Regions from separate parts of the Streptomyces sp. NPDC001678 genome, predicted to be linked through region 1. Evidence: riboswitches for the same ligand, from Rfam matches in the RefSeq annotation. Region 1 holds a riboswitch; each other region holds the start of a gene.

Region 1 (4,159 bases):
GGCCGGCGTTCCCGAACGGCTCAACCCCGTTCGCCGCTCCGCATCCCAGCCGCAAAGGTGGGATGCGGAGCAAGGAACGTCGGCCGGTCAGGAGAACACACGGTGGGGAAGCGAGACGGGCCGCTGCCCGGACCGGATCCGCTCTGCGAGCCGCTCCCCGGGCGGGCGACGGCCGTCGCAGCCCGCTGTCTCGCCCGTTGTCTCCCCGCCGCCGTCATCGCCGGCGGCATCGCATTCGACGTCCTCACGCCCCCCAAGTACTCCTCCGCCCCCTTCTTCGTCTCCGCGCCCCTCGTCGCCGCCCCGCTCCTCTCCCTCTTCGCCACCCTGCTCACGGCGGCCGTGGCCCTGGCGGCGATGGTCGCGCTCTCCCTCGCGCGGCAGGCGCCGGAGATGGGCGAGTCGGTGACCGAGGTCGTCACCGTCCTGATCGTCGGGGTGCTCGCCCTGGGCATCAACCGCGTCGTACGGCGCGGCAATCTCCGGCTGGCGTCCGTGCGGAGCGTCGCGGAGGCCGCCCAGCGGGCCGTGCTGCCCACGCCCCCGGCCCGGATCGGCGGACTCCGCGTGGCCGCGCGCTATGTCGCCGCGCAGGCCGACGCCCGGATCGGCGGCGACCTCTACGCGGTGCAGGACACCCCGCACGGCGTCCGCGTCATCGTCGGCGACGTACGGGGCAAGGGACTCGGCGCGGTGGAGGCGGTCGCGATCCTGATCGGCGCGTTCCGGGAGGCGGCGGAGCAGGAGCGCACGCTGGAGGGGCTGGCGGTACGGCTGGAGCGTGCGCTGCGACGGGAGGGCGCACGGCGCGCGAACGTCGATCAGGCCGAGGGGTTCACCACCGCCGTCCTGGCCGAGGTCCAGCCGGGCGCGGGCGCCCTGCGCATCGTCAACCGCGGCCATCCGCCCCCGCTCCTGCTCCATCCCGACGGCACCGTGGGGGACACCCACCCCCGAGCGCCCGCCCTGCCGCTGGGGATGGAGGACCTGGGTGTGTGGCCGGACCGGGTGGAGGAGTGGGAGTTCCCGGTGGGGGCGACGTTGCTGCTGTTTACCGACGGGGTCACCGAGGCCAGGGACTCGGCCGGGACGTTCTATGACCCCCGGCCACGGCTGCACGGCAAGCAGTTCCGCAGCCCCGACGCCCTGCTGGACTCCCTCACGGCGGATGTGTCCCGGCACGCGGGCGGGCGTACGGACGACGACATGGCCCTGCTCGCCATCCGGCGGATCGACGGCAGGCTCCGTACCGCGCCCATCACCCACAAACGTCCCCAGGTCACCGCCCGTACCGTGCGCCTGCAATCCCCTCAGATCCATAACGACTGACGAACTATCAGAAGTAAGCGCCTTATAAAGCGCCCCAACGCGCCTGCTGGATTCACCCTTTCGGCTTGGAATCCAGCCGCTCTGTCTATTAACGTTCGATAACGCAGCGCGGTCGTTGCAGCCGTCGCAAGGGCGGTGCCGTGCGCCTTCGCCGAATCCCGTGGGCGGAACCGGGGAACCATCTTTTGGGGTGAATCGGGCCTGCACACCGGCCCGTAGGGGACCTTCCTTCTCCGAACCCGACAGCTAACCCGGTAGGCGAACAGGAAGGAAAGGAGTCGCCTTCGTGGCGTCCAACAGGTCCGACAGCTCCGCGTTCGACGGCAGTTCGTACGACCCTCCGTTCGTTCCCGCCTACGTTCCCCCCTACGAGCCGGATCCGACTCCTGAGGCCCCCGGTGCCCCTACGCCCCGGTCGGCGGCCGACGAGTGGGTCCCCGGCGAGGACCACCCGGCGGCGCCCGTCCGCGGCCGGCACCGCGTCGTCAAGCCGCGCGGCGGCACGATGGCGCGCAGCGGGGCGGTGCTCGGCGCCGGAATGATCGCGGCGGTCGGGGCGGGCGGCATGGCCAGCGCCCAGGACCGTCCGCAGGCCTCCATATCCATGCCGGACCTCACCCAGAGCATCCCGGTCGTCGGCGCGTTCATGGCCGGCGGCCACGAGCAGGGTCAGCACGAGCAGGGTCAGGGCGGACAGCAGGCTGCCGAGGCGCGGCAGGCCCCGGTCGAGACGGTACGTACCGTGCGCGACACCGCCGACGCCGGCGAGGTGCTGCGGGCCCGCATCCTCCAGCAGGCCGAGCACCAGCAGGGCGCCGCCGAGGCCGAGGCGCAGGCGCGCGTCGCCCAGGCCGCGGCCGAGCAGCACCGCAAGGCGGCGGCGGAGAAGGCCGCGGCGGAGCGGGAGGCGGCCGAGCGCGAGGCGGCGGACGCGAAGGCGGCGACGTACGAGGCCGCGCAGCGGGAGGCGCGGGAGGCACGGGAGGCGGCGGATGGCGGCACCGCGACGGCTGAGGCGGCGGGGACGACAGGCGCCGGCTCTTCCAGTTCATCCGACTCGTCAGGCTCGTCAGGCTCGTCCGGCTCCGCGCACCGTGGCACCGGCGGTGGACCCTTCACCCTCCCCGTGGCCTCGTACACCCTCACCGCCGGCTTCGGCCAGGCGGGAAACATGTGGTCCGCGAACCACACCGGCGAGGACTTCGCCGCTCCCACCGGCAGCCCGGTGAAGGCGGTCGGCGGGGGCACCGTCACCCAGGCGGGCTGGGCGGGCGCGTACGGCTACCGCATCGTGCTGACGCTCGACGACGGGACCGAGGTCTGGTACTGCCACCTGTCGTCGATGGTGGTCACGTCGGGCAAGGTCGGCGCGGGCACGGTCATCGGCCGGGTCGGCGCGACCGGCAATGTCACCGGGCCGCATCTGCACCTGGAGGTACGGCCGGGTGGTGGCGCGCCGGTGGACCCGCTGTCGTGGCTGCGGGGCAGAGGCCTGGAGCCGTAGCCGCGAGCTGCGAGCCGCGAGCCGCGAGCCGCGAGCCGCGAGCCGCAAGCCGCAAGCCGGACAGGCCAATCAGGTCATAGCGGCCGGAGAAACCTCCGATATCGGATATCCCGGGAATGTTCTGTGAGCGATCGGGAAATCAGATGACGTGACGACCACCGCGACGATCACCACGTCCGTGCCCGCCCGCCTGGACCGGCTGCCCTGGTCCCGGTGGCATTGGACCGTGGTGATCGGTCTCGGCACGGTCTGGGTCCTGGACGGCCTGGAGGTCACGGTCGTCGGCAATATCGCCGGCCGGCTCTCCGAGCAGGGCAGCGGCCTGCCGATCACTTCCGGCGGAGTGACGGGAGTGGCGGCCGCGCTCTATGTGGCGGGCGCCTGTTCCGGGGCGCTCTTCTTCGGCCGGCTGACGGATCTCTTCGGCCGTAAAAGACTCTTCATGGTCACGCTCGCGGTCTATCTGGCCGCGACGGCACTGACCGCGCTCTCGTACTCGTCCTGGTGGTTCTTCACCTTCCGCTTCGTGACGGGTTTCGGCATCGGCGGCGAGTACGCGGCGATCAACTCCGCCATCGACGAACTGATCCCGGCCGCCTACCGCGGCCGTGTCGACCTCATCATCAACGGCAGCTTCTGGCTGGGTGCCATCGCGGGCTCATTGCTGTCGGTCCTGATGCTCGACACCAGCATCTTCGCCAAGGCCGTCGGCTGGCGGCTGACCTTCGGACTGGGCGTGATCCTGGGGCTGGTCATCCTGCTCGTACGCCGTCATGTGCCGGAGAGTCCGCGCTGGCTGTTCATCCACGGCAGGGCGGAGGAGGCCGAACGGCTCGTCACGTCGATCGAGAAGCGCGTCGTGGCGGAGAAAGGCGTTCCCCTCCCGCCCGCCAAAGGGCGGTTCACCATCCGTCAGCGCGAGAGCTTCGGATTCCGTGACATCGCCCGTACGGTCTTCTCCGACTACCGGCGCCGGGCCGCCCTGGGCCTCGCCCTCTTCATCGGCCAGGCGTTCCTCTACAACGCGATCACCTTCGGTTTCGGCGCCATCCTCACCCGTTTCTTCGGCGTCTCCACATCCCGCACCGGCTATTTCTTCGCCGTCATAGCGGTGGGGAACTTCCTCGGCCCGCTCTTCCTGGGCAAGCTCTTCGACACCCTCGGCCGGCGCATCATGATCTCCTCGACATACCTCCTGGCCGGGGTCCTGCTGTTCGGCACCGCCTGGCTGTTCGGCGCCGGGCACCTGAACGCCGTCACCCTCACCGCCTGCTGGGCGGTGGTCCTCTTCTTCGCCTCGGCGGGCGCCAGCAGCGCCTACCTCAC
Region 2 (4,159 bases), on a different contig from region 1:
GGACCACGGGCCCCGGGGCGTACACCCAGGCGATCTTGCGGCGCAGCTGGGTCAGCAGCCCGGCGACCGAGGGGCTGCCGGACGCCTGGGCGAGCGTCTCGTCGAACCAGTCGCCGAGTTGACGCAGCTCGGCGCAGCGGCCCGCGCGGGCCCGCTCCTGACCGAGCCTGACCAGGCCCCGCAGCACCTTGAGATGGGCCTCGGAGCGCCGCTGCGCGGCCTTGGCGGCGCCCAGCGGCTCCAGCAGGGCCCGGATGTCGAGGAGGTCGGCGGCCTCGCGCTCGGTGGGTTCGGCGACACAGGCGCCGGCGTGCCGGCGGGTGGTCACGAAGCCCTCGGAGGCGAGGGTGCGCAGCGCCTCGCGCACGGGCACCCGTGAGACCCCGTAGCGGCGGGCGAGGATTTCCTCGATGAGCCGGCTGCCCGGCGGGAAAGCGCCGGAGACGATGTCGTCGCGGATGGCGGTGCACACCGCGTGCGTGGAAATACGACGGCTCTCGCGCGGCCCTTCGCCGTCGCCGCTCACGTACGGCCCCGCATGGGTCTACCTCCGCCTCATGCCTCAATCTCCGTGCAGCACGGCCGATTGACGTCCGTTCGGCGACTCTATGGCAATCCCGGGCGTTTTCCGATGGTGCCGCCGTTTCATGGATATTTTTTGGCCAAACACGAAGGCCCCGGCCGGGGGCCGGGGCCTTTCGGAAGTCGCCGCGCGTCGTTACAGGTTGACGCCGTGCGCCGCCATGTAGGCGATCGGGTCGATGTCCGAGCCGTAGGTGGGGGCCGTACGGGCCTCGAAGTGGAGGTGCGGGCCGGTGACGTTGCCGGTGGCGCCGGAGAGGCCGATCTGCTGGCCCGGGGTGACCGTCTGGCCGACGGAGACGTCGATGGAGGACAGGTGGCCGTACTGGGTGTACGTGCCGTCGGCCATCTTGATGACGACGTTGTTGCCGTAGGCGCCGCCCCAGCCGGCCTCGACGATGGTGCCCATGCCCACGGCGTGGACGGAGGTGCCGGTCTCGGCGTGCATGTCGATGCCGGTGTGGCTGCCGGAGGACCACAGGCCGCTGGAGGCCTTGTAGGCGGTGGAGACGTAGGAGCCGTCGATCGGGCTCACGAAGACGCCGAGGCGCTTGCGCTCCTCGTCGCGGGCGGCCTTCTCCTTGGCGGCGCGCTCCTCCTCGGCCTTGCGCTGGGCCTCTTCGTAGCGCTGCTTGGCCTGGACGGCCTTCTGCTTGGCGCTCTCCTCGGCCTGGAGGCGGGCGGCGGCCTCGTCGGCGGCGCTGCGCTGGGACTCGGCCTGGGCGTCGACGTGCTCGGCCATGACGTCACCGATGACGACGGCCTGGGTCAGGCCGGTGTCCTCGGGGCGCTGAGCGTCGTCGGAGGCGGCGAAGGCCGGGGCGGCGACACCGGCGACGACGCCGGCGGCCGTCAGGGTGGCTATGCCCGCCACGTTGGCGCTGACGCGGGCGGCGCGGCTCGGACGACGGTGCTTCCCGGTGGCACGGGTGAACGCCATGTCTACGGCTGTTTCCTTTCCTTCCCTCTCGCCTACCGGGTTAGCTGACGGGTTCGGAGCAGGAAGGTCTCCTACGGATCCCTCGTGAGAGGGGCCCGATTCACCCCAGGGACGTTTGGGTCCCCGGCTCCCCTTCGGCTGACGCCTCGGGGACTCGGCGATGGCTGCCCGGGGCCGCGGTCACGGCTCCGAATGGCGGGCTGCCGGGCCTGACGCTAATCGGCGTCAGATTCGAACAGCAAACAGAAGTGGGTTTTTATGACGTACGCCACACGACCAACACACAACCACCGCCTGAAAGTGGACATAAGTGAGGCGCATGGGTCACAACGGACCCATGCGCCGAAGGGGCCCCGGCGCAGCGTGGCCGCCGCGCCGGGGTGGTGAGCCGCCGTCAGGCGGGGATGACCGTCACCGGGCCGATGCCCAGGGCCTTGACGGGCTCGGCGATCTCGGCGGCGTCACCGACGAGGACGGTGACGAGGCGGTCGGCCGGGAAGGCGCTCACGACGGCCGCCGTGGCCTCCACCGTGCCGGCCTGCGCGAGGCGTTCGTACAGCCGCGCCTGGAAGTCGTCCGGCAGGTACTGCTCGACCTGGTCGGCGAAGGTCGCGGCGACGGCCGCGGCCGTCTCGTACTTCAGCGGCGCGACACCGACGAGGTTCTGCACGGCGACGTCGCGCTCGGCCTCGGTCAGGCCCTCCGCCGCCAGGGTGCGCAGCACGGTCCACAGATCCGCCAGCGCGGGGCCGGTGTTGGGGGTGTCCACGGAGCCGCTGATGGCGAGCATGGCCGTGCCCGTGCCGTCGGGGGCGGAGAGCAGCACCTGGCCGAAGGAGCGCACGCCGTAGGTGTAGCCCTTCTCCTCGCGCAGGACGCGGTCCAGGCGGGAGGTGAGGGTGCCGCCGAGGCAGTAGGTGCCGAGGATCTGGGCGGGCCAGACGCTCGCGTGGCGGTCGGGGCCGGTACGGCCGATGAGGAGCTGCGTCTGCACGGCGCCGGGCCGGTCCACGATCACGACGCGGCCGGTGTCGTCGGCGGTGACGGCCGGCACGGGCAGCGGCTCGGCGGCGGTGCCGGTCCAGGCGCCCAGGGACTCCGCCAGGGTGCGGTCGAGGTCGATGCCGGTGAAGTCGCCGACGATCGCCACGGTGGTGGTGGCGGGGCGGACATGGGCCTCGTAGAAGGACCGGACCGCCGCGGCGTCGACGCGCTCGACGGTCTCCTGCGCGCCCTGCCGGGGGCGGGACATCCGGGAGCCGGCCGGGAAGAGCTCGGCGGCCAGCGCCATGGCCGCCCGGCGGGCCGGGTTGGCCAGCTCGTGCGGGATCTCGTCCAGGCGGTTGTCGACCAGGCGCTCGATCTCGCTGTCCGGGAAGGCCGGGGCGCGCAGGGCGTCGGCGAGCAGGCCCATGGCCTTGCCCAGCCGGGAGGCCGGGACCTCCAGGGAGAGCCGGACACCGGGGTGGTCGGCGTGGGCGTCGAGGGTGGCGCCGCAGCGCTCCAGCTCGGCGGTGAACTCCTCGGCGCTGAGCTTGTCGGTGCCCTCGGAGAAGGCGCGCGCCATGATCGTGGCGACACCGTCCAGACCCTCGGGCTCGGCGGCCAGCGGCGCGTTCAGGACGACGTCGACGGCGACGACCTGCTGGCCGGGGCGGTGGCAGCGCAGCACGGTCAGCCCGTTGGGGAGCAGGCCGCGCTCGGGGGCGGGGAAGGCCCAGGGGGTGGCGGTGCCGGGCTGGGGCTGCGGGTGGAAGTCCATCGAGGCCTTCACGGTCTGGGTGCTCGCGGCTACGGCGTCGCTCACCGGTCCGCCTCCTCTTCCTCGTTCTCGCCGGCGGCGTCGGTGCCGGACTGGGGCGTGGGCTCGTACACCAGCACGGCGCGGTTGTCGGGGTGCAGCCGGGCCTTGGCGACCTCCTGCACCTCCGCGGGGGTGATGTCCAGGACGCGCTGAACGGCGGTCAGGGCGAGCTGGGGGTCGCCGAAGAGCACGGCGAAGCGGCACAGCTCGTCCGCGCGGCCGCTGACGGTGGCCAGCCGGTCCAGCCACTCGCGCTCCAGCTGGGCCTGGGCGCGCTCCATCTCCTCGGGCGTCGGGCCCTCGGCCGCGAAGCGGGCGAGCTCGTCGTCGACGGCGGCCTCGATCGCGGAGACCTCCACGCCGCCGGACGCCTTGACGTCCAGCCAGCCGAGCGAGGGCGCGCCGGCCAGGCGCAGCAGGCCGAAGCCGGCCGCGACGGCGGTGCGGTCGTGCCGGACCAGGCGGTTGTGGAGGCGGGAGGACTCGCCGCCGCCGAGGATGGTCAGCGCCAGGTCGGCGGCGTCGGCCTCGCGCGTGCCGTCGTGGGGCAGGCGGTAGGCGGCCATCAGGGCGCGGGAGGGCACCTCCTCGCGGACGACCTCGCGCAGCTGCTCGCCGATGGTGTCGGGCAGCCGGCCGTCGCGCGGGGGCTGCTTGCCGTCGTGCGCCGGGATGGAGCCGAAGTACTTCTCGACCCAGGCGAGCGTCTGCTCCGGGTCGATGTCGCCGACGACCGCGAGGACGGCGTTGCCGGGCGCGTAGTACGTGCGGAAGAAGGCGCGCGCGTCCTCCAGGGAGGCGGCGTCCAGGTCGGTCATGGAACCGATGGGCGT
Region 3 (4,159 bases), on a different contig from region 1:
CGTAGAGAAATTTGTGAGACGTACGCCCTCGACAAACCGTCAAACCGGCCTCCGACCTGGGCATTTGACTTGATCACCAGAATCCGGTCCCATTCTAATCCCCTGTACGTCCTGTACATTTTTTACAGATCACCGATCGACCCGTTCGAAAGGCGTGACCATGGACCATCGACCCCTCGCCCGGCACGTCCTGCCGGAGTTCACCGAACGCACCAGCGGCGGGACGCGCACCTTCGACCCCTACTCCAAGCTGTTCTCCGAGCGTGTGGTCTTCCTCGGGACGGCCCTCGACGACGCGGCGGCGAGCGATGTGATCGCCCAGCTGATGCACCTGGAGCACGCGGCGCCAGGGCAGGACATCGCGCTCTACATCAACTCCCCCGGCGGCTCCTTCTCCGCGATGTGCGCCATCTACGACTCCATGCGCTACGTCGGCTGCGACGTCCAGACCTACTGCCTGGGCCAGGCCGCCTCGGCCGCCGCCGTGCTGCTGGCGGCCGGCACCCCCGGCAAGCGGATGGTGCTGCCGCACTCCCGGGTCCTCGTCCATGAGCCGGCCCTGCCCGAGCCCGTCCGGGGGCAGCCCTCGGACCTGGAGATCCAGGCCGCCGAGATGCTGCGCGCCCGGGAGACCCTGGTGGAGATGCTGGCGCTGCACACCGGGCGGAGCCCGGAGCGGATCCGGCGGGACGTCGAGCGCGACACCGTCCTCGACGCGGCGGGGGCCGTGGCCCACGGCCTGGCCGACGCGGTGGTCGCCGACCGCCGGGCGCAGGGCGCGCCGGCCAGGGAGAGGTGAGCGGGATGCCGCACGGGCCGTCCCACCGGTTCCCTCCGGAGCTGCCGCCGCTGCCCGCGCTGACCCGGGCCGAGGGCGAGCTGGTCGACCGTTATCTGGAAGTACTGGATCAGCTCGGACGGATCAACCCGGCCCGCGCGCAGGACACGTACGGCGGGCTACGAGCCGCGCAGAGGCTCGTGGTCGCGGCCGCGGGACTGCGCGACGCGCTGGCGACGATGTACGAGCGGGGAGAACGACAGGTGTACGCGGGAACGCTGGCGCGGGCGATGCGGGTCCTGGACGGTGAACGCCGGGCGCTGCGGGTGACCTTGCCGCCTTCGGTTGCGAACTGAGGAGCGGAAACATTCTTCCCTCGATCTCCTTCAGACAGCGGATGGGATCGTAGACAACCCGTGGTGATCATGTCGGGCCGTACGCGCGGTTTGCGCTCGGGGTGATCGCCCGCGCCGCAGGTGACCGGCTCACCAGGGGGAATCCGCAGGAGTCAAATCGCCCCGCGTCCACCGGAATTGCCCAACGGTGACGAGGCTCACATATGCCGGGATCCCCTCGGCGTGCCCGGCGCGGCTGCGCCAAGATCCCTCCGACGACAAGACCCCGCCACCACGGCGGGGCGGTCCGGGCGGACGCCGAACCCCGCCGCCGCCCGGGCGCTGGTCGACATGAGTGCATCGGCGGGGATGGAGGACCCAGGCACGACGGGAGGGCCGGAGCTGTGAAGTTCCGGACCAGCCCTTGGGGTGAAGCCGCCTCGGCGGCCGGGCATCTTCGCCTGCCCGAACCCGACAGGTCATCCTTCACAGGCGGCTGACGAAGGGTTTGGCATGGGCGCGCACAAACGTCCCTCACGGCTGTCCAGGGCCGGGGTGGTACCCCTGTCCGTGAAATCCGCCCTGACTCTGGCGGCCGTCGGCGCAACGGTACTGGCACCCGGCGTCGTCGACGACGCCGAAGCCGCCACCATCTCCACCAAAGCCCTGTGGATCGCGGCCTCAAAGGCGGGCTCCCCCTACGTATGGGGTGGCACGGGCCCGTACAGCTTCGACTGCTCGGGGCTGACGCAGTACTCCTTCAAACGGGCCGGCAAGCAGCTGCCCCGTACCGCCCAGGAGCAGTACAACCGCACCGAACACATTCCCACCCCCTCTCGGGAACAGGGCGACCTGGTGTTCTTCCACGGCCGGGGCGGCGTCTACCACGTGGGGATCTACGCCGGGAACAATCTGATCTGGCATGCCCCGAAGACCGGTTCGGTCGTCCGCCTCGAGCGCATCTGGACCAGAAGCGTCTCGTACGGCCGAGTGAACGACTGAACCACCGGCGCGGGTGACGACCGGCGCGGCTACCGCTTCCCGCCCCCGTCGTCCCGCAGAATCCAACGCGCGTACCCGTCGCGCCGGGCTTCCCGCGCGCCGAGCGCGTCTCCCGTGGCAGCGGACCCGACTGCCGTGCGGTGCCCACCGGCACCAGCGACACCCGAGAACCCACCGGTTCCTGTGCGCGGCTCCACAAGAGCGCCGGGCCGGGCGGACATTCCCGCCCGGCCCCTCCGCGCTGCCGGTCAGCGGACGGACACCGTCCACGGCAGTGCGATCCACACCGTCTTGCCGCCGTCGGCGGTCGGGGTGACGACGACCCTGCCGCCGTACTCGGCGGTGAGCGCGCGGACGATCACCATGCCGCGGCCGTTGTCCTGCTGGACGGCGGCGGGCAGCCGCCTGGGGTGGCGCGGGTGGCTGTCGGTGACCCCGACCCGCAGCCGCTCCTCCCGGTCCAGCCGGAGCTCCACGGTGAAGGTGGGCGACTGGCCCCGGGTGTGCTGCACGGCGTTGGTGGCCAGCTCGGAGAGGATCAGCCGGATCGTGTCGGCCAGGTCCGTCCCGTCCGTCAGGCCCCAGGTGACGAGAACGTCCATGACATGGCGGCGGGCGGCGGAGACCGAGGCGGGAGCGCTCGGCAGGGTGACGGATGCTTCCTGGTGATCTGCCATGGCGCTGTCCCTTTCCCACCGAGGCTCGGCCCGGCTCTTGTGCGCCAGCGTCCCACTGATAACGGCCGCGATGGGTGTGATCCACCGGATTGTGGATATATCTGTCGCTCAAAGCGGTGAACTCTACGACGAGCGACCGGATTTGGCCGTGACACTGGTTTATTGACTCTGACGCGGGGTGTGTGAACAACGCGTCAAGGGTTATCACGACGCTTCCATGTGAGCGGCGGGGAGGGAGAGCTGATGCGGTACGGACCCGCGGTGCGCCGCCGCAAACTCGGCGCGGAACTGCGCCGTCAGCGCGAGCTGACCGGGATGACGAGCCGGGAGGCGGCCTGCGCGGTCGGCTGGCACCAGTCGAAGGTGAGCCGGATCGAGACGGGCAGCAGCGGGGTGAAACCCGCCGATGTGGCCCGGCTGCTGGATGTCTACCGGGTGTCGGACCCGGAGCTGCGGGCTCTGCTGGGGGCCCTGTGCGGGGCGGGGTCCAAGGACGCGGAGGGGGCGCGGCGCGGCTGGTGGTACGCCTATCGCGACCTGCTGCCTTCGGCGTATCTCGACTTCATCAGCCTGGAGTCGGAGGCCTCCCACGCCCGCACGCTGGAGACCGCGGTGGTGCCCGGGTTGTTGCAGACACCCGACTACGCCCGGGCGGTGACCCGCGCGGCGCTCGGCGATCCGCCGGCCCAGCAGGTCGAGGAGCTCGTCCGGGTGCGGCTGGCCCGGCAGGCGGTGCTCGGGGGGCGCCGGCCGCTGGAGCTGTGCGCGGTGCTGGACGAGGCGGTGCTGCGGCACGAGGTGGGCAGCCCCGAGGTGATGACGGGACAGCTACGGCATTTGCTGGAAAGGGGCTCACTGCCGCATGTGCGGCTCCACGTACTGCCGTTCACCAGTGGCAACCATATCGGCATCACGGGCCCTTTCGTTATCTTCTCATTTCCGCGCATCGCCGATCTGGACGTGGTTGTTCTCGACCACTTGACGAGTAGCCTCTATCTGGAGCGGAAAGAGGACCTCCGGGCGTACGCCTCCGCATTCACGACGCTCCGGGCGCACGCCCTGTCGCACGAGAAATCGTTGGAATACATCGCCGGGATCAGTGACGGCGCATAGGGAGGCGACATGTCCGCAATGCCTCGGTACGTACCCTCTGCATCGGCCCAGCCCGCTCGGTGCGCCGCGGTATGGCACCGCAGCAGCTACAGCACGGGAATGAACAACTGCGTAGAGACGGCGCTCCTGGGTACGGAGCTGCTCGCCGTGCGTGACTCACGGCGCGACGCCGGCCCTGTCCTGCTCTTCCCCCGCACCACCTGGTCGGCCTTCGTCACGGACCTGGACGGCGGCGGCCCGGGCCGTTCCCCGGG
Region 4 (4,159 bases), on a different contig from region 1:
GGGCGACGAGAGCCTCCTCGCCACGGGCGTCGAGGAACTGCTGCGCTACGACGGCCCGGTGGAGCTCGCCACCTGGCGGTTCGCCACCCAGGACCTGACCCTCGGCGGGCAGCGCATCGCCGAGGGCGATCCCGTACTGGTCGTCCTGGCCGCCGCCGACCGCGATCCCGAGCGTTTCACCGACCCCGACACCCTTGATCTGTCCCGGCGCGACAACCAGCACCTGGGCTACGGGCACGGCATCCACTACTGCCTCGGCGCGCCCCTCGCCCGCCTGGAGGGCCAGGCCGCGATCGCGACGCTGCTGCGCCGGCTGCCCGACCTATCCCTCGCCGCCGAACCCGATGACCTGCGCTGGCGCGGCGGCCTGATCATGCGTGGATTGCGTACTTTGCCCGTGGAGTTCACACCCCAAAACCCCCTCGTGTGATGCCCGGTCAATCCGTGTTTATCGGCACGTGACCTCCGCTACACCGGCTTGTGACTCCGGGGAGGCCTCGCTAGGGTCTGCGACCATTCGAACGCCGCCTACGCGAGAGGCCCGCAGATGCTCTCAGGAACCGGTAGACATCGCCGTCCCCGTCAGATACCCGCCATCGTGGTCGCGGCGGGGGTGACGGCCTCCAGCGCGGCACTTCCGCTGCTGGCGACCGGATCCGCCGTCGCCGCCGACGCGGGTACCTGGGACAAGGTCGCCCAGTGCGAGAGCGGAGGGATGTGGAGCGCCAACAACGGCAACGGCCTCCACGGCGGCCTCCAGCTCACCCAGCAGATGTGGGAGCAGTACGGCGGCATCGCGTACGCGCCGCGCCCCGACCTGGCCAGCCGGTCCCAGCAGATAGCCGTGGCCGAGCGGATCCTCAAGGCGGAGGGCGCCGACACCTGGCGGAGCTGCGCGGTGAGTTCGGGCCTGGCCGGCGAGGCGGACCGGGGCGAGGACAAGGAGCCGGAGGTGGACCCGGGCGACGGTTCGTACTCCGCCGCGCCGGAGCCGAGCCGCCCCCGTACGCCCGGGCGCGGCAACCAGCCCGCGCCCGAGCGCACGTCGCCCGCGCCGTCCGCCCCGTCCTCCGGGTCGCCCAAGCCCGCGCCCGGCTCGTCCGGTTCGCCCACGCCGGGCTCCTCCGGCACCCCGTCCGCTTCCACGAGCCCGTCCCCGGACACCTCCGCGGGCAAGCACCGCAAGGACCCGTCGGACCCGTCGGGGCGGCCGACGACGGGTACGGGCACCGGCGCGTCGGCCGATCCGACCACCATCCCGACCGCCCCGGTCGGCAGCCCCTCGAACACCTCGGCGAACACGCCCTCGGACACCCCTGGAACGGGATCCTCGCCTTCCGCTTCGCCGCTTCCCGGCGATGCCGACGCGACCCCCGGCAACGGCCGGCACCGTGCCGACCCGTCGGGCTCCGGCGATGCTCAGCGGCCCTCCCGGGGTGGCGAGGGCCGGACGGAACTGCCCGCCGCGAACGACTACACCGTGCGGCCCGGTGACAATCTGTCAGCGATCGCGGAGCAACACTCGGTCTCCGGAGGCTGGCAGACGCTGTATCAGAAGAACGAAAAAGCAGTCGGTTCTGATCCGGACCTTATCCGCCCTGGTCAGAAGCTTGATATCAAGCAGTAGCGCTCCGGTTCGAGGCGAATGTCTGTTCCGGTCGAAAGTGAGACATGGGTCTCGTTGACTGACCGTCGGATGCCTTGGATCCGATTTGCTCGAATGGCCTCTCACCTGCGGAAACGTGAGGTTTCTGGGGCCAACTCAGGCCATCGGTGGCTGAAAAGTGGGGTTTGAACCCGTCGGCCGCCTGTGATTACCGTCGTCACCGCTCGCCACCGCGAGCACCACGGCCGCACGCCGAATCCTGCCGGCGGCCGGGGGAGTCGTCGCGCAAGCGCCGTAGGCAGGAGCGGGGGAACCAAGGTAAGTCGCCGGAACGGTCCCAAGGCCAATGGCCGAAGGAGCGGAACGGCTTGGGGTGAAGCCCGGAACGCGAAAGCGCACCGGGCCGGGCGAACTCACAGCCCGAACCCGACAGCTCACCTCGTAGGCGTCGGTGAGGAAACCGACTTATGTCCAAGGGCAAGCACCGTCGTCCGTCCAAGGCCGTCCGCATCGTCACGCTCGCCGGTGTCACCGGCGCGGCTGTCGCCGCCCCTCTGATGGTCGCGACCTCTGCCAACGCCGCCTCCGTCTCCACGTGGGACAAGGTCGCCCAGTGCGAGTCCAGTGGTGACTGGCACATCAACAATGGCAACGGCTACTACGGCGGCCTGCAGTTCAGCAACGAGTCCTGGGCCGCTGCGGGCGGTAAGCAGTACGCCCCGCGCGCCGACCTGGCCAGCAAGTCCCAGCAGATCGCCACCGCCGAGCGCCTGCTCGCCATGCAGGGCCCGGGCGCCTGGCAGTGCGCTCCTGGCACCGGCCTCGCCCGTGGTGGCGCCAAGGCGAACGTCGACACGGACGACTCCGACGGCTACGTCGCGAAGAAGTCCACGAAGTCCGCGTCCGGCGCCTACGGCAAGGCCCAGTCCCACGCCGACCGCAGCAAGCGCCAGGCCGCGCCGCAGCAGAAGCACAGCAGCAAGCCGGTCCAGCAGTCGGACGACTCCGACGACGAGGCCCCGGCGCCGAAGCACACCGCCCCGCAGACTGTCCAGAAGGGCGACGGCGAGTACCAGGTGAAGGAGGGCGACACCCTCGCCACCATCGCCGTCTCCCAGAAGGTCCAGGGCGGCTGGCAGAAGCTCCACGAGCTCAACAAGAAGATCGTGCCCGACGCGGACGTGATCTTCCCGGGCCAGCAGCTGCACCTGCGCTGATCCATCCGCGCTGATCCACCTGCGCTGAGCGAGGGCCGGCCGGAGCCATCGAACGAAGGCTCCGGCCGGCCGAGCGGCCGCCCCGCTCCGATGCGACTTCCCCCCGAGCCGCATCGGAGCGGGGCTCCGCTCGTTCTGCCGGTCGATCCCGCGTCCTCGTTGAGCGAACACACCGACGATTCGTCCGGTGTTCTCGGCGTTTGTGCCAATTTTCGGCCCGGGGAGCAGACCAAGGGCGGGCGGAGCCCCCGGCGCCCGTTAGGCTCGTGGTGCAGAACTCCAGACACACACGAAGGAGACCCTCGTGCCGTCCATCGACGTCGTCGTAGCTCGCGAGATCCTCGACTCGCGAGGCAACCCCACGGTCGAGGTCGAGGTCGGCCTCGACGACGGCTCCACGGGCCGTGCCGCCGTGCCGTCCGGCGCCTCCACCGGCGCTTTCGAGGCCATCGAGCTCCGTGACGGCGACCCCAAGCGCTACCTCGGCAAGGGCGTCGAGAAGGCCGTCCTCGCCGTCATCGAGCAGATCGGCCCGGAGCTCGTCGGCTACGACGCCACCGAGCAGCGCCTGATCGACCAGGCCATGTTCGACCTGGACGCCACCGACAACAAGGGCTCCCTGGGCGCCAACGCCATCCTGGGCGTCTCCCTGGCCGTCGCGCACGCCGCCTCCGAGGCGTCCGACCTGCCGCTCTTCCGCTACCTCGGCGGCCCGAACGCGCACCTGCTGCCCGTTCCGATGATGAACATCCTGAACGGCGGCTCGCACGCCGACTCCAACGTGGACATCCAGGAGTTCATGATCGCGCCGATCGGCGCGGAGTCCTTCTCCGAGGCCCTGCGCTGGGGCACCGAGGTCTACCACACCCTCAAGAAGGTGCTGAAGGGCCGCGGCCTGTCCACCGGCCTCGGCGACGAGGGCGGCTTCGCCCCGAACCTGGGCTCCAACCGCGAGGCCCTCGACCTCATCCTCGAGGCCATCAAGGAGGCCGGCTACACCCCCGGCCAGGACATCGCGCTCGCGCTCGACGTGGCCGCCTCCGAGTTCTACAAGGACGGCGTCTACAAGTTCGAGGGCAAGGACCGCACCGCCGCCGAGATGACCGAGTACTACGCGGAGCTCGTCGCCGCGTACCCGCTCGTCTCCATCGAGGACCCGCTGTTCGAGGACGACTGGGCCGGCTGGAACACCATCACCGAGCAGCTCGGCGACAAGGTCCAGCTCGTCGGTGACGACCTGTTCGTCACCAACCCCGAGCGCCTCGCCCGCGGCATCGAGGAGAACTCCGCCAACGCCCTCCTGGTCAAGGTCAACCAGATCGGCTCGCTGACCGAG

Evidence for each region. Region 1 has a riboswitch for cyclic di-AMP ahead of ACFYZR_RS09245 (M23 family metallopeptidase). Riboswitches for the same ligand answer to the same signal wherever they lie in the genome.
Region 2: linked by a shared signal. The riboswitch ahead of ACFYZR_RS19360 (M23 family metallopeptidase) and the one ahead of ACFYZR_RS09245 (M23 family metallopeptidase) in region 1 are both predicted to bind cyclic di-AMP.
Region 3: linked by a shared signal. The riboswitch ahead of ACFYZR_RS23085 (C40 family peptidase) and the one ahead of ACFYZR_RS09245 (M23 family metallopeptidase) in region 1 are both predicted to bind cyclic di-AMP.
Region 4: linked by a shared signal. The riboswitch ahead of ACFYZR_RS16180 (transglycosylase family protein) and the one ahead of ACFYZR_RS09245 (M23 family metallopeptidase) in region 1 are both predicted to bind cyclic di-AMP.

What each region holds. Positions count from the first base shown of each region.
Region 1 covers NZ_JBIAUP010000003.1:531,267-535,425, forward strand. The annotation lists gene ACFYZR_RS09240 (PP2C family protein-serine/threonine phosphatase) at 103-1,329, shown strand; cyclic di-AMP (ydaO/yuaA leader) riboswitch at 1,469-1,604, shown strand; gene ACFYZR_RS09245 (M23 family metallopeptidase) at 1,616-2,833, shown strand; gene ACFYZR_RS09250 (MFS transporter) at 2,982-4,159, shown strand, end outside.
Region 2 covers NZ_JBIAUP010000008.1:255,893-260,051, forward strand. The annotation lists gene ACFYZR_RS19355 (GntR family transcriptional regulator) at 1-526, opposite strand, end outside; gene ACFYZR_RS19360 (M23 family metallopeptidase) at 719-1,522, opposite strand; cyclic di-AMP (ydaO/yuaA leader) riboswitch at 1,537-1,692, opposite strand; gene ACFYZR_RS19365 (M16 family metallopeptidase) at 1,917-3,284, opposite strand; gene ACFYZR_RS19370 (M16 family metallopeptidase) at 3,326-4,159, opposite strand, start outside.
Region 3 covers NZ_JBIAUP010000011.1:134,769-138,927, reverse strand. The annotation lists gene ACFYZR_RS23095 (ATP-dependent Clp protease proteolytic subunit) at 161-799, shown strand; gene ACFYZR_RS23090 (hypothetical protein) at 805-1,134, shown strand; cyclic di-AMP (ydaO/yuaA leader) riboswitch at 1,420-1,623, shown strand; gene ACFYZR_RS23085 (C40 family peptidase) at 1,627-2,115, shown strand; gene ACFYZR_RS23080 (ATP-binding protein) at 2,364-2,792, opposite strand; gene ACFYZR_RS23075 (helix-turn-helix domain-containing protein) at 3,036-3,905, shown strand; gene ACFYZR_RS23070 (DUF397 domain-containing protein) at 3,915-4,159, shown strand, end outside.
Region 4 covers NZ_JBIAUP010000006.1:428,336-432,494, forward strand. The annotation lists gene ACFYZR_RS16170 (cytochrome P450) at 1-430, shown strand, start outside; gene ACFYZR_RS16175 (transglycosylase family protein) at 614-1,627, shown strand; cyclic di-AMP (ydaO/yuaA leader) riboswitch at 1,887-2,069, shown strand; gene ACFYZR_RS16180 (transglycosylase family protein) at 2,074-2,823, shown strand; gene eno (phosphopyruvate hydratase) at 3,128-4,159, shown strand, end outside.